DNA from 3 places in the Pelosinus sp. UFO1 genome. Region 2 is predicted to be linked to each of the others. Evidence: riboswitches for the same ligand, from Rfam matches in the RefSeq annotation. Region 2 holds a riboswitch; each other region holds the start of a gene.

What was found. Region 2 has a riboswitch for thiamine pyrophosphate ahead of thiW (energy coupling factor transporter S component ThiW). Riboswitches for the same ligand answer to the same signal wherever they lie in the genome.
Region 1: it holds a riboswitch for thiamine pyrophosphate, as region 2 does, so the genes downstream of both, thiD (bifunctional hydroxymethylpyrimidine kinase/phosphomethylpyrimidine kinase) here and thiW (energy coupling factor transporter S component ThiW) in region 2, are expected to answer to the same signal.
Region 3: it holds a riboswitch for thiamine pyrophosphate, as region 2 does, so the genes downstream of both, thiS (sulfur carrier protein ThiS) here and thiW (energy coupling factor transporter S component ThiW) in region 2, are expected to answer to the same signal.

Annotation. Positions count from the first base shown of each region.
Region 1 covers NZ_CP008852.1:3,387,501-3,395,399, reverse strand. The annotation lists gene UFO1_RS16085 (efflux RND transporter permease subunit) at 1-2,431, shown strand, start outside; gene UFO1_RS16080 (hypothetical protein) at 2,508-2,936, opposite strand; TPP riboswitch at 3,311-3,422, shown strand; gene thiD (bifunctional hydroxymethylpyrimidine kinase/phosphomethylpyrimidine kinase) at 3,577-4,386, shown strand; gene cytX (putative hydroxymethylpyrimidine transporter CytX) at 4,376-5,608, shown strand; gene thiM (hydroxyethylthiazole kinase) at 5,572-6,384, shown strand; gene thiE (thiamine phosphate synthase) at 6,377-7,006, shown strand; partial or broken gene msrB (peptide-methionine (R)-S-oxide reductase MsrB) at 7,169-7,603, shown strand; gene sfsA (DNA/RNA nuclease SfsA) at 7,617-7,899, shown strand, end outside.
Region 2 covers NZ_CP008852.1:3,824,003-3,831,901, reverse strand. The annotation lists gene UFO1_RS18180 (TrmB family transcriptional regulator) at 1-166, shown strand, start outside; gene UFO1_RS18175 (AzlC family ABC transporter permease) at 255-968, shown strand; gene UFO1_RS18170 (AzlD domain-containing protein) at 965-1,267, shown strand; gene UFO1_RS18165 (peptide deformylase) at 1,291-1,785, shown strand; gene thiM (hydroxyethylthiazole kinase) at 1,875-2,714, opposite strand; gene thiW (energy coupling factor transporter S component ThiW) at 2,695-3,228, opposite strand; TPP riboswitch at 3,656-3,762, opposite strand; gene UFO1_RS18150 (MerR family transcriptional regulator) at 3,961-4,764, opposite strand; gene UFO1_RS18145 (penicillin-binding transpeptidase domain-containing protein) at 4,906-5,724, opposite strand; gene UFO1_RS18140 (BlaR1 family beta-lactam sensor/signal transducer) at 5,981-7,768, opposite strand; gene UFO1_RS18135 (BlaI/MecI/CopY family transcriptional regulator) at 7,782-7,899, opposite strand, start outside.
Region 3 covers NZ_CP008852.1:1,453,441-1,461,339, forward strand. The annotation lists gene UFO1_RS06505 (sensor histidine kinase) at 1-586, shown strand, start outside; gene UFO1_RS06510 (DUF3369 domain-containing protein) at 605-2,131, shown strand; gene deoD (purine-nucleoside phosphorylase) at 2,189-2,890, shown strand; TPP riboswitch at 2,940-3,042, shown strand; gene thiS (sulfur carrier protein ThiS) at 3,169-3,378, shown strand; gene UFO1_RS06525 (thiazole synthase) at 3,383-4,153, shown strand; gene thiH (2-iminoacetate synthase ThiH) at 4,164-5,267, shown strand; gene thiF (sulfur carrier protein ThiS adenylyltransferase ThiF) at 5,264-5,890, shown strand; gene thiE (thiamine phosphate synthase) at 5,925-6,575, shown strand; gene thiC (phosphomethylpyrimidine synthase ThiC) at 6,572-7,870, shown strand.

The DNA of each region.
Region 1 (7,899 bases), 440 kb from region 2:
ATTTGAAAATATTATTGTTAGCTCTCAGAATGGCAACTTTACTCGTATAAAAGACATAGCGAAAGTTGAAATGGGAGGCAAAGATTATGGCTTCCAGGCTTTTCTTAATGGACATCAAGCAGTAGCTTTTGCTGTTCAACTTACAACTGATGCAAATGCCTTAGAAACCATTACGCAGGTTCAACAAAAATTAGAAGAAGCATCCAAGAAGTTCCCATCGGATGTTGCTTATTATTCGGTTGTTGATAATACAAAATTCGTACGCGAATCCATGAAGGAAGTTGCGAAAACTTTTGCAGAAGCACTGCTGTTAGTGCTGTTAGTAGTATTTTTGTTTTTGCAAAGCTGGCGTGCAACACTCATTCCAATGCTCGCAATCCCAGTTTCCTTAATTGGAACCTTTGGTGCATTTATGGTGATGGGCTTCTCCATTAATACTTTAACTCTTTTTGCTATGGTATTGGCCATAGGACTCGTAGTAGATGATGCGATTATTGTAATTGAAGCGGTAGAGCATCATATGAGGTACAATGGCATGAGCCCCAAAGAGGCAACTAAATTGGCTATGAGTGAAGTATCTGGTCCCGTTGTTGCGATTGCCTTTGTGTTAGCATCTGTATTTATTCCCGTTGCCTTTTTTGGCGGGACAACAGGTGTTTTATACAAACAGTTCGCCTTAACAATCGCAGTTTCCATGGCCTTGTCCGCCATCGTGGCTTTATCTTTAACACCGGCCCTATGTGCGTTAATACTTAAACCTCATGATCCGGATGCCCATTCTGGGCTCCTAGAAAGATTTTTTAACAAATTTAATGATGTGTTTGAGGCTACCGTAGAGCGGTATGGTAGAGGTTTGGCTAAATTAATCAAAAGAGCTGCTTTGGGTGTTGTATTCTTAGTGGTACTTTTATTAATCACTGGTAAACTATTTCAACTCGTTCCATCTTCCTTTGTTCCTAGTGAAGACCAAGGGTACTTTATTTCAAGTATTACCTTACCAGAGGCGGCAAGCGCGAGTCGTACCGCTACTGTTGCTAGTAAAATAGCCGAGGATATGCGTGCTCAACCAGGGGTAGCGGATACAATTGTAGTGCAAGGTTATGATATTTTAGCTGGTGCTGCGAAAGCAAATTCAGCGATTATTTTTACGAAACTTGCTGATTGGGATGAAAGAACCGCTCCAGGATTAGGTGTAGAGCAACAAGTTATGAAGGTTTTAATGAATGGTTCTCATGTTCCTGAAGCTAGGGTTGTTTCCTTTAATGCTCCTTCCTTACCGGGGATTGGCACCGTAGGTGGCTTTACCATGATGATTGAGGATAAAGGTGGTAATACCATTGAAGAAATCGATAGGGTTTCTAAACAATTTATGGCTGCTGCCCGTAAACGTCCGGAAATTGGGATGATTTACTCTACTTTTGGAATAGATACTCCTGGTTATCGTTTTGACGTAGATCGGGAAAAAGCAGAGCAGTTAGGCGTACCAGTAAAGGATGTATTTACAGCATTACAAACCTTCCTTGGTGGCGTACAGGTTAATGATTTTAACCGTTTCGGAAGGTCCTATAAAGTAGTCATGCAAGCGGAACAGCAGTTCCGAAATGATGTTGAAGGAACTCGCTTCTTCTATGTCCGTAGTTCATCTGGAGTGATGGTACCACTCAATACCTTATTAAAACCACAAACAATTACGGCACCTCCTGTAATTAAAAGATTTAATGGTTACAGAACGATTCAAGTTGGTGGTAATCCTGCACCTGGTTATAGCTCAGGTCAAGCCTTAACTGCTCTAGAAGAAGTGGCAGCTGAAAACTTGCCTACTGGTTTTGGTTATGAATGGGCTGATCAGAGTCGTGAAGAAAAGATATCTGGTGGCCGTGCTCCTTATGTCTTTGGTTTTGCCTTGCTGTTTGTATTCTTATGCTTGGCGGCTCTTTACGAAAGTTTTGGTATACCTTTTGCAGTTCTTTTGTCAGTCCCTACCGGCATATTTGGGGCTTTCCTATTCCAATTTGTACGTAATTTGCAAAATGATGTTTACATGCAGATTGGTATGGTTATGCTGATTGGACTATCAGCTAAAAACGCAATCCTAATCGTTGAATATGCGAAGGTTAGGGTTGATAAGGGCATGGACCCTATTAAAGCAGCTATTGAAGCCGCTAAATTAAGGTTACGTCCTATTATAATGACTTCCTTAGCCTTTATTATTGGATGTTTACCTCTTGTAATTGCTACAGGAGCTGGTGCTGGAGCGAGAAATTCTATGGGTACGGCCGTTGTTGGCGGTATGCTGGCAGCTACACTGCTAGGAATTTTCTTAATCCCTGTACTCTTTGTTCTAATTGAGCAGGGAGTGGGTGCTTTAAATAAACATAAGCAACATAAAAAGGAATTGCAGGCATCTCATGATGCAGGTTCTGCAAAATAAGTAATAAAAAAAGAAGACTTGGGTTCCAGTGGAGTGTAACTCCGTCTGAGCCTAAGTCTTCTTCTCTTTTATGGCATTATCGATGTAGGTTGACTTTCGAAGTGTGGTATTCCTTAGCGATACGTACTGGCTTCGTCATAAACCGAACGGGAATAGAGCAAAGGAATGTTGTCAGATCATTACGAATTTCTTGGTTCAAACGAGAGGGTTTTGTTATGATGCGAGACAAGAGGAATTCGCCATAAGTTTGGGAAGAGGTTTTTTTGAGTAAGTTTTCAGGGTTAATAGTATCATTTGTTGGGGCAGGAGAAGAGGTAATGGTTGTTTTATGTATTAGGTTACTTGGTAGAGGCGTTGCAGTAATTTGCCGATAAGGTCCAATGGTTTTTCCACATTCTTCACAAGATATTTGTACAATTAAGTTGTTATTGTAGTCAATATCATGAACAGCCTCTTGATTGCAGCGTATGCAGAATAAAACTGCTTTAAAAGACTCTTTGCACATAATAAGACCTCCTTTATTGGGGATTTCTCATATAGGAGATATAAAATCTACTTATATATCATAGCAATAGGAAAAAATAAACATTGTTCTTATGGTAAGACTGAAAAAATAAGAACTAATAAAGTTTATGTTTTTTCTTTTAATTTAGCACCTAGGTTTTTGATGAATGTAGAAGTAGGGTATGGACTATAGGGTGCACAAATTAGTAAAGGGTTGTTTGTTATTATTAACAGAATTAGGTATTTTCAATACAGTGATCTAATTATTACGGCACAAATCGGTTAACTATAATAAAGTGTTGTAGAGTAAGATGTAAGTGTCCTTGCATAAGAAGTTGAAAAACTAGTTTGGATATGTTACGATGATGCTGAACTGAATAAGGCAAGGGGGGCTGGAGAGGCTGGCTGAGATATAGATCTGATAAAATCTATGACCCTGTAACCTGATCTGGGTAATGCCAGCGGAGGGATAGCGATAGAGTTTTTGTATACCAAGCGCATCCCTATGGATGTGCTTTTTTACATGATAGAGTATTATAAACCACAAAGACGCAATGCCGCTATCGCGGCACACAAAAGCAAACGTTCCATAGTGTCCTTTGTGTCTTTGTGGTTGAATATTTTTTTAAGGGGGAATTTGTATTAAAAAGGTACTTACGATAGCAGGTTCCGATTCTAGTGGTGGAGCTGGAATTCAGGCTGATTTAAAGGCTTTTTGTGCTCATGGGGTATTTGGTATGAGTGTCATAACAGCAGTGACAGCTCAGAATACTCAAGGCGTATTTGCTGTACAAGATATTGATGTAGCTGTTATAGAGAAACAAATAGAAGCTATTTTTGATGATATAGCAGTTTCAGCTGTTAAAATTGGTATGGTTTCTCGCATCGAAACCATCCGAGCAGTAGCCAATGGCCTCAAAAAGTTTAATGCCCAGAATGTTGTTGTGGATCCCGTAATGATATCAAAAAGCGGATATTATTTACTCCAGCCTGATGCAATGGAGGCATTAGTATCTTGTTTATTGCCTTTGGCGACAGTGCTGACTCCTAACATTCCTGAAGCGGAAGAAATCAGCGGCAGGAAGATACATAGTTTAAAAGATATGGAAGAAGCCGCTAAAGCCATTCATCTGTTAGGGCCCAAATATGTTCTCTTAAAGGGAGGTCATCGAGAAGAGGATGCGGTTGATGTCTTATTTGATGGGGAAACCTTCCACCATTTTGGCTCCTTGCGGATTGCCACCCAAAATACGCACGGTACGGGTTGTACTTTGTCAGCTGCTATTGCGGCCAACTTGGCAAAAGGATATTTGGTGCAAGAGGCAGTTGCGCGGGCTAAAGAATATATTCATACCGCAATTGAACATTCTTTTTCCATCGGTAAAGGGGTTGGTCCCGTCCATCATTTCTATAATTTATATAAAGGTGCAGGTATGTTAGATGACAAATGAAAATAATAATACACTTGGTTTTACCCATTATTTATTCTTGTGGTTTGGTGCGGCTGTGTCGATTGCGGAGATTTTAACAGGCGGGCTATTGGCTCCTCTTGGTTTTCAAAGTGGTGTGACCGCCATTGTCATTGGTCATGTGGTGGGGACCGTTATGATGGTGTTATGTGGCATCATAGGAACTCAGGAAAGGATACCAGCCCTAGTATCTACCAGAATTTCTTTCGGAGCCTATGGTTCCTATTTATTCTCCATACTAAATGTACTGCAACTAGTAGGTTGGACAGCCGTTATGATTATTTCAGCGGCCAGATCAGCCAATGAAATAAGTAAAATGCTTTGGGGTATGGATCAAATGTCCTTGTGGAGCATTGGTATTGGTGGTTTAGTTCTTTTATGGATTGCTCTGGGTAGGGAAGGCGGCTTGAAGAGGCTTAATATGTTGGCCGTGTTTCTCTTATTAGGCATAACTGTGATACTAAGTACCGTTGTATTTAAGGATAGTTCCGCTTTAAGCGTACTACCTGCTGGTGGTATGTCCTTTGGTGAAGCGTTAGAACTTAGTGTAATTATGCCCTTGTCTTGGTTACCGTTGATTGCAGATTATACTCGTTTTGCAAAAAGTAAAACAAGTGCCGCCTTAGGCAGTGGCCTTGGCTACTTTATTGGCAGCTGCTGGATGTATATCATTGGTCTCGGAGCCGCTATTGTTGCTGGCAACCCAGAGCCTTCAGCTATGATGCTAGCTGCTAATTTGGGACTATCTGCCTTGGGGATTGTAGTATTAGCAACAGTAACGACGACTTTCTTGGATGCTTATTCCGCAGGTGTAAGCTTTAATAATATTTTCCCGGAGTTAAATGAGAAACAGGTTGCTTTGGTGATGACGATCATTGGCACAGTGATCGCTTTGTGGATCAATATCGAAGAGTACGAAAGTTTTCTAATTGCTATCGGGTCAGTTTTTGCACCTTTATTTGCGGTACTTTTGACCGAGTATTTTATCATTAAAAATCGGCTAGTTAGACCCGAGGTTCTAATCAACTGGAGTGCATTAGTGGTTTGGGCCCTTGGCGTAGGAATGTATTATCAGTTTATCAAAATGGAATTTATCTTTGGAGCGACGATACCTGTTATGCTGATTACCGCATTACTCTATAAAATAATATGGGGGTATACGAAACAATGGAAATACTGCAAAAAATCTCCGATGGCCTTATAGCTCTAAAACAAAAGAAGCCTTTGGTACATCATATTACTAATTATGTGACAGTGAATGATTGTGCAAATATCACCTTGGCGATAGGCGCTTCTCCTGTGATGGCAGATGATATAGAAGAAGTTGAAGAAATGGTTTCTTTTGCTTCTTCCTTAGTGTTAAATATAGGTACACTGAATTCTCGAAGTATTGAATCCATGCTAGTGGTTGGCAAAAAGGCGAAAGAAAAGGGAATTCCCATTGTCTTCGATCCAGTAGGGGTGGGAGCTACTAACCTTCGTACGGTTACGGCAAAGCGAATTATAGAAGAAGTTCGTCCTGATGTAATACGTGGCAATATGTCAGAAATGAAAATTTTAGCGGGTATCGCTACAGAAATTAAAGGCGTCGATTCTGTGGCTGATGAAATGGATGGAGAGAAGGTAGCTAGACATCTTTCGCAAAAACTTGGTTGTGTGATTGCAATTACGGGTAAACAAGATTATATTGCCCAAGGAAATAAAGTTTGCCTAATTAATAATGGACATCCTATATTGTCAGAGGTTACTGGCACTGGATGTATGGCTACATCTCTCATTGCTTCTTATTGTGGCGCAAATGATGACTTGTTTGTCGGAGCAGCAGCAGGAGTTCTGACCATGGGGCTTGCTGGGGAGCTCGCGAGACAATCCTTGAAAGCTGGCGAAGGGATTGGAACATTTCGTGCTCGGTTATTTGATGCCGTATGGAATATGACTCCAGAGATCTTAGTAAAAGGCGGCACGATAACGAATGGATAAAGGGGCAATTGATTATTCCTTGTACTTAGTTACGGACCGGGAATTATTAAGTGGCAAAGATCTTGCTAATACAGTAGAAGAAGCGATTAAGGGCAGTGTTAGTTTAGTACAAATTCGTGAAAAAAACATATCTACGTTGGACTTTTTTCAGTTGGCCTTACAGGTTAAAGGTATTACGACTACCTATGGTGTTCCCTTTATTGTCAATGATCGTGTAGACATCGCTCTAGCCGTAGATGCAGATGGTGTACACATTGGTCAGGAGGATATGCCCTTACCAGTAGCAAGAAATTTACTCGGACCAACAAAGATTATTGGGGTATCTGTATCTACCCTAGAAGAAGCGCTAAGGGCTCAAGAGGAAGGAGCAGATTACCTTGGAATTGGAGCCTTATTTCCTACTCTGACCAAAAGTGATGCAGATCATGTGAGTCTTGAGGATTTGGGGATGATAAAAGAAAAAATTAAGATACCGATTGTTGGAATTGGCGGTATTAATGGGAGTAATATTCATCATGTAATAGCGACGGGAGTGGATGGAGCCGCGGTAGTATCTGCAATTATTGCTGCAACCAATCCGAGGGAAGCTGCTTGGCATCTGCGTCAGATCATAACTAAATAAAGCGTCAAAAGATATCCTGTAACGTTCCTTAAAGACGTTGCAGGATTTTAACTTTTTATAATAGAAGTTAGTGAATTACTACGCTTTTAGCTTAATATCTCACCTAACTCAGGGGTAGAATAATAGGAACTAGAATCAAATAAAAAGGGGTGTTAGGTAATGAAAGATAAAGAACAGTTGAAGAATAAGCTTAGTAAAGTTCAATATGAAGTAACACAAAATAATGGAACGGAGCCTGCTTTTCGCAATGAATATTGGGATCATAAACAAGCGGGTATTTATGTAGATATTGTTTCAGGGGAACCATTATTTACTTCCCTGGACAAATATGACTCTGGTTGTGGTTGGCCTAGCTTTACAAAACCTGTGTCAGAAGAAGCGGTTAAGGAAAAGGCAGATCATAGTCATTTTATGAATCGTACAGAAGTGCGTAGTAAAGAAGGGGATTCTCATTTAGGCCATGTTTTTACCGATGGACCTACTCCAACTAAGCTACGTTATTGTATTAACTCGGCAGCGTTACGTTTTATCGGCAAAGAGGATTTAGAGAAAGAAGGATATGGAAAGTATCTTACATTATTTGATAGGGAGAAATAGATAGTGGTTTGTTATGAAATATAATAAAATAGTAGTAGGAACTTTTATAAAAAGAATCAATCGCTTTATTGCTCATGTATGGGTAGAGGGAACCGAGGAAATTGTTCATGTAAAAAATACAGGCCGATGCAAAGAGTTGTTTATTGCAGGGACGAAGGTAATTTTAGAATGCTCTCAAAACCCAGCAAGGAAAACAAGATTTTCGGTTATTTGTATTTATAAAGGAGATAGGCTGATTAATATCGATTCCCAAGTACCAAATTATGTTGTTTTGGAAGCTTTACAGACAGGAAGTA
Region 2 (7,899 bases):
TGTAAAAACCCATGATCCTGCATTAGTATTAGTCGCTACTGAATTTATTCGACATGATATTATGATAGAGACAATTACTCGCCATTTTGGGCCAGACCAGTTAGATAAACTTTGGCGGAATAATCCTGATTTACGATATGTTGTTGAGGGAAAGCGATCCGAATAAAAGGATCGCTTTAAATTAAATGTTTTAAGAGTAGTTATTGATCTAACCCCTATAAGAGTAGAGGTAGAATGGGAGGGAGAAGAGGAATATGCTTACGAGAAAAATGAGATTCATTGAAGGAGTAAAAGCAGGATTGCCTGTTGCCCTAGGATACATACCGATTGCAGTTGCCTTTGGCTTATTAGCAAAGTCGCTAGACATTCCAGCCTATATCAGTGTTTTAATGTCATTAGTGATTTATGCGGGTGCGAGTCAATTTATCGGGGTTAATTTATTAGTTTTAGGAGCTTCCTTTGGAGAAATTGTGATAACTACTTTTCTATTAAATCTGCGCCACTTTCTTATGACAGCTACCTTGTCACAACGGCTTGATGGGGAAGTGTCAAAAAAATGGAGGGCAATATTATCCTTTGGTGTTACAGATGAAACTTTTACAATTAGCGTGCTGCAAAACACAGGTGGATTATCTAAGTATTTCATTTTAGGTATTAACACGATAGCTTTTATTTCATGGAATGTTGGAACTTGGCTGGGACTATTTTTTGCAGCGAGTTTGCCTGAGGTAGTTAAAGCCAGTATGGGGATAGCTTTATATGCTATGTTTATAGGTTTATTAGTTCCCCATATTAAAAAATCAAAGCCTGTAGTAGTTGTTTCCTTATTGGCTGTGGTTATAAACTGTTTGATGTATTGGGCATCTATGATTTGGGGATTTTCAAACGGTTGGGGGATAATTATTGCAACGATAGCTAGTGCTGCCATAGGTGCAAGCTTTTATTCAGAAGGGAATGAGCAAGTATGAATCTAGTTTACTTGGTTTTGGCGATGGCTATCGTTACTTATATACCGCGGATGTTACCTCTGGTTTTATTACAAAATGCCTGTTTACCAAGATACATAAAGGGGTTTATGGGATTTATCCCCTATGCTGCATTGGGAGCGCTTATTTTTCCAGGAGCTCTCAGTTCAACTGGTGCTGGCAATTTGCAATCAGCAATTGTAGGATGTATTATAGCAATACTGATGGCCTGGTGGGAAATGAATCTTATATTCGTGGTAGTTGGAGGCATAGCGGGAGCTTTTATTGTAAATATATTTTAAAATGAAAATGGAGTTTGCTAAAAATGGCTGTACGAGAAATATTACTCTTAGGAAATGAATCTCTTTATCATGTTTCACGAGAAGTTACCGAGGATATGGATACAAGGCAGGTAGTTAACGATTTACAAGATACAATGTTAAATTTCAGAGAAAGACATGGTTTTGGTAGGGCTATTGCTGCGCCTCAAATTGGAGAATTTCTAAGAATTATTTATATGAATATTGATAATAAATCATATGCTCTAATTAACCCAAGATTGGAATTTGGGGAAGAAGAGTTTGAGGTGTGGGATGACTGTATGAGTTTTCCTGGATTAGAAGTAAAGATAAATAGATATAAAAAATGCAAATTATCCTATAAGGATCTGCAATGGAATGATTGTTTTTTAGAACTTGAGGGTGATTTGTCAGAATTAATTCAGCATGAATACGATCATTTAGATGGGATCTTAGCAGTACAAAGAGCAATAGACAATAAATCCTTTAGAATTAACCCTAAAAAAGCAGGATGTTTTTAACATAAGTTACAGCAAATTATGTAGTGAAAAAAAACGGCTATTCGCCTCCTAGTGGGCAAATAGCCGTTTTTGCATCTATACCTATTAGATTATCCACATTTAATTGGTGTGTATCTTATTTTTTGTTCCAATATATAATCTGATATGCTGAATATAGAGTCTAACAGTTTTGTTCTAAACTTTCCAGTCCCTTGTACATTATGGGATAATTCGCCACATATTCCCATCAAAGCAGTCGCCAAAACCGTTCCTCCAAGGATGTTTTTATTTGAGATAAAGGTTGCAGTTAAGACATTTAGCATACAACCTGTTCCTGTTATCATTGAAAGCATTTCACAGCCGTTTCTAATAAGATAGGTTTCAGTAGCGTCTGTTATAATATCAACAGCTCCTGTTGCGATTACAATAGAACCAGTCTTTGAAGAAAGAGTTTTTAGCATGGCAATGCTATTAGCAATCGTATCATCTGTAATAGCATCTTTTTCGCCCACATCAATCCCTTTGGCATCGCTTTTTGCATCACATAGAGCTTTTAATTCTGACATATTTCCTTTAATGACATTTGGGTGACATTCTGAAATAAATTTCTTTGTAAAATCAAGGCGAAGGTCACTGCAGGCGACGCCAACAATATCAATAATAGAAGGAATGCTTTTTTCAAAGGCGATTTTGCCGGAAATCATGATTGATTCCATGCGAGTGTCATTTATATTTCCGAGATTTACGGCTAGTGCTTTGGAAGCAGCTGTGATTTGGCTAACCTCACCGGGATGTTCTGCCATAATCGGTTTTGCGCCAACGGCAAGTACAGCATTAGCACAGTCATTGATTGAAATGTGATTTGTTATACAGTGAATCAGCGGTTTTTCCGCCTTAACTTGATGCCTTATTTCTAAGAGATCTGTAATATTAAGCATTTGGTTGGTCATAAAATTTCCCTCCCAAGCTTTTTTGAAAATTTGCAAGCATACCTGATTTTTTTAGCGACGTAAGAAAAAAGTATGCAATCGTTCCGCCGATCAGCGTTCCGCAAACAAATAGCGGCACATAAAAGAGCCATGTAAGCCCTGTTTTACCGTAGATAAAAGTCATAACCGGGTAAGAAACAATGGCTCCAATTATGCCTGTTCCGATAACTTCTCCTAGCACCGCATAAATCAATTTTCCCTTAGAAATTCTGTAAAAAACTCCTGACAACATGGCCCCAAAAACTGCACCAGTCAGTGCCAAAGCCGGAATTCCCATAACCATCATACGGATTACACCAATCAGTGTTGCACAGAGCAGGGCATACCAGGGGCCAAGCAAAACGGCACATACAATGTTAATAAAATGAGCCATGGGACACATTCCTTCAATACGAAGAATCGGTGAAATGACTACACCAAGTGCGACCATCATTGATAGAATGACCAGTTTTAAAAGATCGGATTTTCTGTTCATAAAAAATACCTCGCTAACAATATTTATTTTTAAGCAGAATATGCTTAAATCCTGTTTAGTGACAGAATACGTCATACAGGTGGAGCAATATTGTCATTGAGGTATATTTCTCGTATAAACTAAATAGCATCCCCTGTATAACCATACATCATATCAGGTCGGTCGAAGCTTAAAAGCTTCCTCTCATCTCGAAACACGAGCTCCCTCGCTATGTAGTTGTTTTTTTACGGAATCAGAAAGTATAACACTTTCTTGATTCCAAGTAAGAACGACTAAGGCTTCTGCCTCGTCCGAGGACTTGCAAAAGCCAAGTCTTTTCTTATAAGGCGCAGGACGCTCCTCCTCCACCTTTCGGAAACAAATTCCGAATTCAAACAAAAAGGGGACATACCAATAACGGCATACCCCATTTGTATTTATAGCATTAAATCACTATAGATTAATTTCCTACGTTGGCATTATCCAAATCAGGTATTGGGTCAAAGTTTGGTTACTTTTTCTCAGCCTGCCATACAAGCTCCCCAGCGTATTTAATTGTGGTTATTGTATCATAAGTGATACAATTTTTCAAATAAGACTCTTTTCTAGTTTCTCATATGTTCGTATAATATTCGAATACCATCCTTGATTTCCTGGGGTTCGAGATGCCCATAACCGTTTTTTGCTATTCCTATATGTCTTCATAGAAAAAGAACAGACATTATTGATCTGATCTTTTCCTATGAAGAGAAGTTAGCGTTTCTTTACAGGAAAATAAATTTGAGTAATAAAATCATCTGCAGATTGTGATTCCATTGGTCCTTTTACATATTGCTCATAAGGAGCTGAGGTAACGTCATAACCATTCTCATTTATCCACTCAGTAAGTTTAGCGTAACTATTTGGAAGAGTAGAGTAAGCACCTTTGCATGTAGCCGTTGCACAAAGCCCTCCGGCTAGTAGTCTCGTATGTTGATTCTGTACCTGAACAGGAAGAGCGACTTCTGTGTCATTATTAGCTGGATCGAACTCTTTATCATGATAAATTGACATTGGTGCTCCGGCAAACTGCATTCCATTTGAATGGGCCAGTTCAAATAGTTTACCAATGTATTTACAATAATCATGAACGCTCATAAGTTGTCTACTGTACAGAATATGCTGAGGCTTGTTTTCAACTAATGTTACTTCAATATCATCAATAAATGACATAATATCAACACCTCTTTCTAAATTTAAAATATCAAACTTTAATTGATTTTCCAGTAGTTTGTAGTGTTCAATTTTTAATTGGATTTCATTTTTTTTGCGTGTTATTTGGTTGAGAATATAATGATTATCGTGTATGGAAACCATTGCAGCTATTTCTTCAAGAGAAAAATGATACCCTTTTAGTCGGTTAATTAGTAACAGTTGGCGAATTTGGGATACCTCATAAAAACGATAACCAGTGTCTGGATTTATATGGGTTGGTTTGATCAAACCAATTGTGTCATAGTGTCGCAATGTTCTTGTTGTAACACCACAGATTCTAGAGAATTCTCCGATAGAAAGCACTTTACACCTCTTAATTTTTATTATTGATAGCTATCTCTTGTTTTAGTATAGTGCTTTACGCTACGTTAAAGTCAATAGTTATTTAGCAGTTTACTTGAAAGGTTAAACAACTTTCTAAAAAATACAGTAACTCGAAAGTATCTACTGTAAAACTCGAAGGTCTTTTAAAATTAATTTCGTGATCTCTCTGGCCTTTCCGCCGATTGCACCATCTGGAGCCTGAATATTAGTAGCGAAGAAATATCGATTTCCTTGTTTTTCAACACAACCGACAAACCACCCTAATATCCATTTATCATCTTGTAATCCCGAACCAGTTTTACCCATGAACCGCACATCGTCATTCTCTAACAAAGTTATGTTCTTTTTCACGATAGCTACATTTTGGGGGGAAACCGGTAATTGATTCGAATATAGCCTGTGCAATAAATCTACTTGCTCGCGCGCTGAAATCTGCAATGAAGATCTTAACCAAAATGTGGTCAAACCGCCAGATATGTCGCGGTTCCCGTATTCTATCTTATCAATAAATGTCTGCATTCTTTCAGTTCCAATCTGTGTGGCAAGTTCTTGGAAGTACCAGACGACTGAATCCCTCGTAGCAGACGCCAATGTTTGATCATGGTTCCAACTCGGAAACGTATATTGGGTTCCATTCCATTTAAATAAAGTGTATACATCCTCTTGATCCAAGACACCGGTTTCCAATCCGGCGAGTGAATTATAAATTTTAAAGGTGGAACAAGGTGACAATTCTTTTACACTTTGCGGTTCGTTGAAGACTATGTACTGATCGTTAGCCTCATCATACATAACAAACGTTCCAGCGGTAAACCCCTCAAAGTATTTTCCAATGTCTTCTCTTACTGTTACAGTCGCTGCATGTGCGCTAGCCATTAAGCATGAATTAACAAGAACAACGGTAAGTAATACTAAAAACCATTTTTTCACTTTAAACATCCTTCCTATTTGTTATTTTTAATTGAATAGGTAACTTAGTTTGCAACAACTATTTTAAAATTTAATGGATTACAATTGTAGTCGATGTTTAAATATTACACTTGTAATCATAGGGTGTCAATATACTAGCTAGATATTTTTATAAAAAGTGAATCGGGATAGTCAAGCCTTTCAAAACTATAAAAGGAGGAGGGGAGTAGACTGGATTGCAGGAAAAAAAGCGTGGGGTAAATTACCCGCACGCTTTTTTAAATCTTTATAGAATGTTTTTGTCTTTAAGAATAGATAACGTTATATTTTTGGCATGAGTACCTTCAGCTCGCTCTTTTCCTTGAATATTCGTTGCAAAGATATAAGTTTTACCGTTACTTTCTACATACCCCACGAACCATCCGTTGCTGCTATTGCCGTTTATTATTCCGGTGCCAGTTTTTCCATATAAAATTACTTTGTCCTGCTCCGAGACTTTGATGATTTTTTTGACGATATCTATGTTTTTTCGAGAAAAAGGCATGTCATAGGTACATAGCTTTTTAAGCATCTCCACCTGTTCTAGAGGGGAGATTTTCAATGAAGATTCAATCCAGAAATCACTAATGTCACCAGAAAGATCATAGTTGCCGTATTTAATTTGTTTTAAATAGTCCTCAATTCTAGTTTTACCCACCATTGAGTCAACCTTCTGAAAGTACCAGCTCACAGAAAAGGAAATTGCCGAAGCCAGTGTCTGATCCTTGTTCCAACGTTCGAAGGGATAAATGGTCCCATCCCACTCCAAGGGAGTATTTTCATTCGTCAGAACTCCAGTCTCAAGTCCGATTAAAGAACTGATAATCTTATACGTTGAATCTGGAGATATGCGCTTTTTGCTATTGTCATAATTAAAAATTTGATAGTGGTTCTTTTCCATGTCAAGTAATACGAAGGATCCGTCATAACCTTGAAAATAATTGCTCAAATCTTCAGATGAAATACTTTGATTTAGCTCCAATTTTCCTGCAGAATATGCACCAGATGTTTCCTTTGCATTAGTTAAGACAAAACATCCAATCAGTAAAAACAGAAGCATTCTCCAGATAACCCCGGTTACAGTTCCTTTTTTATACGAGGCGATCATTGCTACTCTTTTTTTAATATGGTTTTTACCGCTTGCTAACCCGGCTATCGTGTAGTCGTAAGCAGAATAGGAGTATCTTTCGAGAAAAGATATAATCGCAGCGCCATAACTTTTATATTCACCTGGTTTTAGAGTGGAAAGTACATAAGCATCACAGGCTAATTCTCGATCCTGCCGCATTTGATAAAAGGCATACCAGATTAGTGGGTTAAACCAATGGATAATTTGCAGAAAAGAAGTAACCCAATTTATGTAAAGATCTCTGCGTTGCAGGTGGGCCAATTCATGTAACAGAATGAATCGTAACTCAGTTTTTCTTACATTATCTATGGTGCCAGTCGGCAGTATAATATAGGGCTGGGTTGCTCCTACGACCATCGGGCTTCGGATTACTGGTGATTCAACTAACACTGGATTGACCTTGATATTTATTGTCTGCTTACATTCCTCAAGCAATTTTAAAACACAGCTATCATTTACTTTGAGGCTGTGCTTTATCATACGTTTCAGCTTGGTGGTAATGCTAATGGTATAAGCGGTTAGGCTTAGTGCTCCAAGCAACCAGACCAAAAATAAAATTGTATCCCTAGAGTTGAGAAAAGTCCTGTTTACCGATAGGGAATAATCCTCAGTGATGGTTCCCATTAGCGGCGAATTGTTATCGGTATTACGGTCTATCTGCTTATTACCTTGGGTCTCAAAGTAATTCCCTACTAAGGCCTGATTAAAGATGTTGAAAACGCTTAAGGAGCTTTCAGGTGCATAAGGAATTAATAACTTCAAGATCAGAAAAAACCATATTAGGTACTGCCAACTAGCGCCTAACTTATTTTTAAAGACGAATCGAAGCATGATGATGAATCCTATCAAAATGCTTCCCATAAGTGAAGAATCTAGTAGCCAAGTAATAAAGGAATGTAGCCCCATGAAGAGTCCTCCTTTACTTTGTCTTTTGATCTAGTATACGTTTTAGTTCGGCTATATCTTCTTTTGATAATTCTTGTTCTTCTAAAAAATTTGCAAACATAACATTGAAGGCGCCGGAAAATACCTTTTCT
Region 3 (7,899 bases), 2.4 Mb from region 2:
ATCCGATTTAGAAACCTATTTAGAGTCTTGTAATAAAGTAAGTAAAATTATTACTACTAATCTAGATCGTGCTGCAGAGTTGATTCGTAGTTTTAAAAAAGTTGCAGTTGACCAATTAGTTGAAGAACGACGGAATTTTGATTTAAAAGAATACATACAGGATGTATTGATAAGCCTAAATCCTCAATTAAAAAAGACTCAGCACAAGATAAACGTAACTTGTCCTGAGGGCATTAATGTTTATTGGTATCCCGGAGCCTTTTGGCAAATTATATCAAACATGCTGAATAATTCCATATTGCATGCTTATGATCCAGAAGAATCAGGCACGATTTCCATTACTATTTCTTATGAAGCTGGGATTATTACCTTGATTTATGCAGATGATGGAAAAGGTATGGAGGCAGAGGTACAAAAGAAGATATTTGAGCCATTTTTTACAACTCGGCGGGGTACTGGTGGTACTGGTCTTGGTATGCATATTGTATATAATCTGGTGGTTTTTAAAATGAAAGGAACCGTTGAGTGTGCTAGTCAGCTGGGAAACGGTACGGTTTTCACAATAAAACTTCCAGAACGTACTTAAGATAAAGGAGAAAGAATCATGGATGATGAATTGTTATTTGTAGAAGAGACGGATGTACGTGATACTAAGGCAGCAGGACAGATAAAAGTTTTGATCGTTGATGATGAAGAAGAAGTACATATTGTTACCAAGTTAGTATTAAATAACTTTGTATTTGAAGGTAAAAAGATTGAGCTTCTTAGTGTTTATTCTGCTAGTGAAGCTAAGACGGTACTAGAGGAACATGGGGATATTGCTCTTATTTTATTAGATGTTGTCATGGAGAGAGCTGATGCCGGGTTAGAATTGGTAAAATACATTCGAGAAGTTATGGAAAATAAGTTGGTACGGATTGTATTGCGTACGGGCCAGCCGGGGGAAGCGCCAGAAGCCCAGATTATTGTAGAATACGACATTAATGATTATAAAGAAAAAACGGAATTAACAGCCCAAAAGCTGATAACTACCTTAATCTCTGCGTTACGTTCTCATCGAGATTTATTGACAATTGCCATGAATAAACAAGGGTTAGAAAAAATTATCAAGTCTTCACCTGAGATTTTTCGTATGCAATCCATGCAAAACTTTGCCGCTGGCGTACTAATGCAACTCATCGCAATGCTTGGACTTAATAAGAATAGCTTGTATGTCAAGGTATCGAGTTTTGCCGCTACGCGAAAGAAGGACGGAGAAATAAAAGTTTTAGCAGCTACAGGTACCTTTGATAGTGAAACCTACGAAGATATTTCGATTGACGTGAAAAATAAACTTGATTACGTTCTTATGGCAAAACAAAGTATATTTTTTGAGGATTACTTTATCTTATACTGGCAAAGTGCAGACGATTATGTGTACCTAATTTATATGGAAGGTGGACAAAGACTTAGTGAGTTAGATAGGCGTTTATTAGATGTTTTTTGTTTAAATGTTTCTTCTGCCTTTGAAAATCTTAAATTGCATTTAGAAATGTATAATACACAACGAGAGGTTTTCTTTCGTTTGGCCGAAGTGGCAGAAACACGATCAAAAGAAACAGGCAATCATGTAAGGCGTGTTGCTGAATACGCTCGTTTGCTGGCTGAAAAATATGGATTACCAGATGATGAAGTGGATCTCATTCATTTGGCGACTCCTATGCATGATATAGGTAAACTAGGGATACCTGACGAGATATTAAATAAACCAGGGAAATTAACACTAACTGAGTTTGAAGTTGTCAAACTTCACGCTAATATTGGCTATGATATGTTAAAGGGATCTCATTTAACGATGTTAAAAGCAGCAGCTATTATTGCGCAGCAACACCATGAACGATATGATGGCAAGGGATATTCCAGTGGGCTAAAAGGGGAAGAAATTCATATTTATGCTAGAATCGCCGCCATTGCCGATGTATTTGATGCACTAAGCTGCAAAAGAGTATATAAAGAAGCCTGGCCATTAAATGAAATTTTGACCTATTTCAAAGAAGCTAGGGGAGGGCAATTTGATCCTGTATTAGTTGATTTGTTTTTTGCTAATTTGGATGAAATCATTAAGGTGAGAGAAAAGTATGCAGATGAATAATTGCGGCGTACTTCTGGGGATTGTATAATATGGTTAGAATAGGATGGAGGTAGAAAAATGAGTTTACATATTGATGCAAAAGAAGGCGATATCGCTAGTACGGTATTAATGCCTGGTGATCCACTTAGGGCCAAGTTTATAGCGGAGAACTTTTTGGAAAATGCTGTTTGTTATAATGAAGTGCGCGGTATGTACGGGTACACAGGATATTACCAGGGCAAAAGAGTTTCTGTACAAGGTTCGGGAATGGGGATTCCTTCTATATCTATTTATGCCCATGAGTTAATGGCGAGCTATAATGTGAAAAATATTATTCGGATTGGTACTTGTGGATCATTACAGGAAAATGTAAAAATTAAGGACATTGTTCTAGCTATGTCAGCTTCTCATGATTCTAATATTAATCTACAACGGTTTGAGGGTATGACCTTTGCTCCTACAGCAAATTTTGAATTATTAAAAAAGGCATATGATGTAGCACAGCGGTTAGGGATTGAAGCTAAAGTCGGAAATGTGTTTACAACGGATACCTTTTATCATGATGATTATGAGGATTGGAAGCGTTGGACCAAATTTGGTGTATTGGCGGTCGAGATGGAAACTGCAGGATTATATACTTTGGCTGCAAAACATGGTGTAAAAGCGTTAACCATTGTGACAGTGAGTGATAGCTTAGTTACAGGTGAAGCTACTTCTGCTGCAGAACGCCAGACGACTTTTACGCAAATGATGAAAATTGCTTTAGAAATGGTAGAGTAAAAAAAGCATTGCACTTTATGAAGGTCTATAATATACTGTAGGAAATTACATATGATGCTGGGGGAGCCTTATGGCTGAGAGGGAATTTCGATTCCTGACCCTTTGAACCTGATGTGGTTAGTACCATCGTAGGGAAGCTATTTTATATTTGTGTATGTTATTTATAAAAGCTTATCCTCTTTGGATAGGCTTTTTTTATTTGCCATTACATGTTTCAAATATTTCTCTACGATCGCTAGCTATACTATTTCATTCTTAAAATGCATTAAAGAGGTGAGGTGAAAAAGTTGGAGGTTATGCTAAACGGAAACCTTGAAAAATTAGCGAAGGAGATGAATTTATTTACGTTTTTACTTAGTAAGGGTTTGAATCTCGACACCATTATTGTGGAATATCAAGGTAATATAGTAAAGAAAGAGGAATGGGCAATGATTACTTTGCAAGATAAAGATTGTTTAGAAGTGCTAAATTTTGTTGGCGGAGGCTGATTTGATGAGTGATTCATTAATGATTGGTGGGAAAAGCTTAGCTAGTCGTCTATTTATTGGTACAGGTAAATATTCTGCAGACACTATGATTCCTGAAATTATAAAAAAATCAGGATCACAAGTTATTACCGTGGCGCTTCGAAGAATCGATTTTAATTCTCCTACTGGGAATGTGATGGACCATATTCCCTCCAGTATGCAACTCTTGCCGAATACTTCTGGGGCGCGAAATGCACAGGAGGCAATACGAATTGCTCGGTTAGCCAAGGCCGCAGGGTGTGGCAATTGGATTAAGATTGAGGTCATTTCGGATAATAAATACTTGTTGCCAGACGGCTATGAGACAATTAAAGCAACGGAAATATTAGCTAAGGAAGGGTTTGTAGTATTACCTTATATCAGTCCAGATTTAATGGTAGCAAAAAAACTAGTTGAAGTTGGTGCAGCAGCAGTTATGCCATTAGGTGCCCCCATTGGCAGTAATCGAGGTTTAAAAACCAAAGAATTATTAAAAATAATGATTGAGGAAATATCTTTACCAGTGATTGTTGATGCAGGGATTGGCAAACCTTCCGACGCTTGCGAGGCGATGGAAATGGGGGCAGCAGCTTGTTTATTAAATACTGCAATTGCTAGCGCAGACGATCCTGCCTTAATGGCTGAGGCATTTGGTATGGCTGTAATTGCCGGGCGTAAAGCGTATTTAGCGGGTCTTGGGCGTTCTCATAAGTGGGCAAGTTCTTCATCTCCTTTGACTGGATTTTTACATAATTGAGGAGGAAACTATGAGCTTTTATGATGAGTATTGGCAATATGCTAAAGGCAATATAGAAGAAGTATTCCAAAATACAACCTCTGAAGATGTTGTAAAGATTCTTGGGAAAGAGCGGTTAACAGCAAAGGATTTTTTAGCATTATTATCTCCTAAAGCGGAAGAACATTTAGAATCAATGGCCCAAAAGGCAAATCAGTTGACCGTACAAAATTTCGGGCGTGTCATTTTATTGTACACACCTATGTATTTATCTGATTACTGTACAAATCAATGCACCTATTGTGGTTTTAATATAACCAATACGTTTACCCGTAAGCAATTGACCATGGAAGAAGTAGAAAAAGAAGCCAAAAATATTGCGGCTTCCGGCATCCAACATATTTTAATTCTAACAGGAGATGCTCCAGTAAGAGCTGGCGTCTCTTATATGGAAGATTGTGTTCAGATCTTAAAAAACTACTTTTCCTCCATTGCGATTGAGGTCTATGCCTTAACAAAAGAGGAGTACGCCAAACTTGGAGAAGCTGGCGTAGAGAGCATGACAATGTATCAGGAAACCTACAATCCAATCATCTATGACAAACTCCATGTGAAAGGGCCTAAGAAGGATTATCACTTCCGCCTTGATGCACCAGAGAGGGCTTGTCAGGCTGGTTTGCGCTCTGTAAATATTGGAGCTTTGCTCGGGCTTGATGATTGGCGAAGAGATGGATTCTTTACGGGCTTGCATGCTAACTACTTGCAAAATAAATATCCAGATGTAGAGGTCAGTATATCACTACCTCGGATACGTCCTACTATGGGGGCTTGCGAAACGGGAAGCAGCGTGAACGATAAGAATATGGTTCAATTTATGACCGCTTTTCGATTATTTATGCCTAGGGCGGGGATGCCTTTATCGACTAGAGAAAGTGCAGAATTTCGGAACTACGCTATTAAATTAGGGATTACGAAAATGTCTGCAGGAGTCAATACTGCAGTAGGGGGACATATTGAGGTTCAGGAAAACGCAGGACAATTTGCCGTTTCTGATACACGGAGTGTGAAGGAGATGTCTAAGGCCATTCTGCAATTAGGTTATCAACCTGTATTTAAGGATTGGCAAGCTATATGACAGTAAAATATAGAAATTTATTTGAAAAAGCATTAGGTATGGCTCTAGGAGAGAACAATTTAGAAAAGATCCAACAAATTACGGTAGGTATTGGAGGAGCTGGGGGACTAGGTTCCAACTGCGCAGTGAATTTAGTGCGCAGTGGTTTTAGCAATTTTGTAATTGTAGACTTTGATACAATTGAGTCTTCTAATCTTAATAGGCAGTTTTATTTTTACAATCAAATTGGTAAATCTAAGGTAACGACCTTAAGGGAGAACTTACTGGCAATTAATCCTGCTATACAAGTCCAAATCTTGCAGGAACGAATCGAGGAACACAATGTTGCTGCCATGTTTAAGGATTGCCATATTATTGTTGAAGCCTTTGATCAAGCAAACTATAAGAAAATGATTGTAGAAGAATACCTACAGTCTGAAAAGTTTATTGTGTCTGCTTCTGGTATCGCCGGCTATGCTGATAGTGATGAAATAAAAACTCATAAGATTAGAGAAAATTTATATGTTGTCGGTGATTTATCCTCTGCTGTTGGCAAGGAGTTGCCGCCTTGTGCTCCTAGAGTTAGTATTGCGGCAGCAAAACAGGCAAATCTTATTTTACAATTTGTGTTAAATAACCTCTAATGTCAAAACGATAGAGGAAAGGTGGGGTGATTGTATGGATAGGAATTATTCCTTACCCAATGATTTATACTGTATTACAGCGGAAGACTTTTCCTTAGGTCGAAGCAATATTGAAGTAGTAAAACAATGGATTGATGCTGGTATTAAAGTCATTCAATACCGCGAAAAAGATAAAAGTATGAAATTGAAATATCAAGAGTGTAAAATCATTCGAAGGTTAACAAAAGAAGCGGGCGTATTTTTTATTGTTAATGATGATATTGATTTGGCAATGATGGTGCAAGCTGACGGAGTACATATTGGACAAGATGATTTTCCTCTTGAGGCAGTGAGAGAATTGGTGGGTGATATGATGATTGGTATATCAACTCATTCGCCCCAGCAAGCCCAAGAGGCTGTTGCTTCAGGCGCCGACTATATTGGGGTAGGGCCAATTTTTAAAACTTCCACAAAAAAGAATGTATGCCAGCCAGTTGGACTAGAATACTTAGATTATGTAGTTAAGAATATACCCATTCCCTTTGTTGCTATTGGGGGGATAACAGAAAGTAACGTAGCAGAGGTTGTTAAAACGGGAGCAAAATGTATTGCTATGGTTACAGAAATAACGAAAGCTCATGATATGGGCGATAAGATTCATAAGGTTAGAACAATAATAAAAAGTATGGGAGAGAATATACAATGACATATACGACACAGATGGATGCAGCAAAAAAAGGAATTGTAACAAAAGAAATGAACTTAGTAGCTGCTAAGGAAAACATGGATGTAAAAAAACTCATGGATTTAGTGGCGCAAGGAAAGATTGCTATACCAGCTAACAAAAATCATACATCTTTGCAAGCGGCAGGTGTTGGGGAAGGCCTTAGTACAAAAATTAATGTCAACTTAGGTGTATCAGAGGATTGCTGTGATATTGAGCAAGAAATCTGCAAAGTAAAGAAAGCCATCGAACTAAAGGCTGATGCCATTATGGATTTAAGTTGTTTTGGTAAAACCAGGGAATTTCGTCGCAGATTAATCGAGTTTTCACCTGCGATGATTGGTACGGTTCCTATGTATGATGCTGTTGGCTTTTTAGATAAGGAATTAAAAAATATTACAGCAGAGGAATTCTTATCCGTTGTTGAGAGACATGCAGAAGACGGTGTAGATTTTATGACTATCCATGCTGGACTCAATCGAGAAACAGCAGGTAAGGTTAAGTTAGAGAAAAGGTTAACTAATATTGTATCTAGAGGTGGGTCGTTGCTTTTTGCTTGGATGGAACTTAACAATCAAGAAAATCCTTTCTACGAACACTATGACCGAGTGTTAGATATTTGTGCTAAATATGACGTCACTATTAGTTTGGGAGATGCCTGTAGACCAGGTTGCATAAATGATGCGACCGATGCAGCGCAAATTCAAGAATTGATTGTATTAGGAGAATTAACAAAAAGGGCTTGGGCAAAAAATGTGCAAGTGATTGTTGAAGGTCCTGGTCATATGCCGTTGAATCAGATTACAGGTAATGTAATGTTGCAGAAGAAGTTGTGCCATGGTGCGCCTTTTTACGTCTTGGGACCCCTCGTTACAGACGTTGCACCTGGCTATGACCATATTACCAGTGCGATTGGGGGAGCGATCGCCGCTGCCGCTGGAGCCGATTTTCTATGCTATGTAACGCCAGCAGAACATTTACGTCTGCCAACGATGGAAGATATGAAGGAAGGTATTGTTGCCGCTAGAATCGCTGCTCATGCTGCTGATATTGCCAAAGGAGTATCAGGGGCTAAAGATTGGGATAATCAGATGAGCCAAGCTCGTGCCGATATTGATTTTGATAAAATGATTGAACTATCCATTGATCCAGAAAAATCAGGAAGATATCGTAAAGAGTCATTACCTGAACACAGTGATACCTGCACCATGTGTGGCAAAATGTGCGCCATGAAAACTATGAAAAAAATATTAAATGGAGAAGAAGTAGACATCTAAACGGGCAAAAGGAGGGTCTTCACGAATCA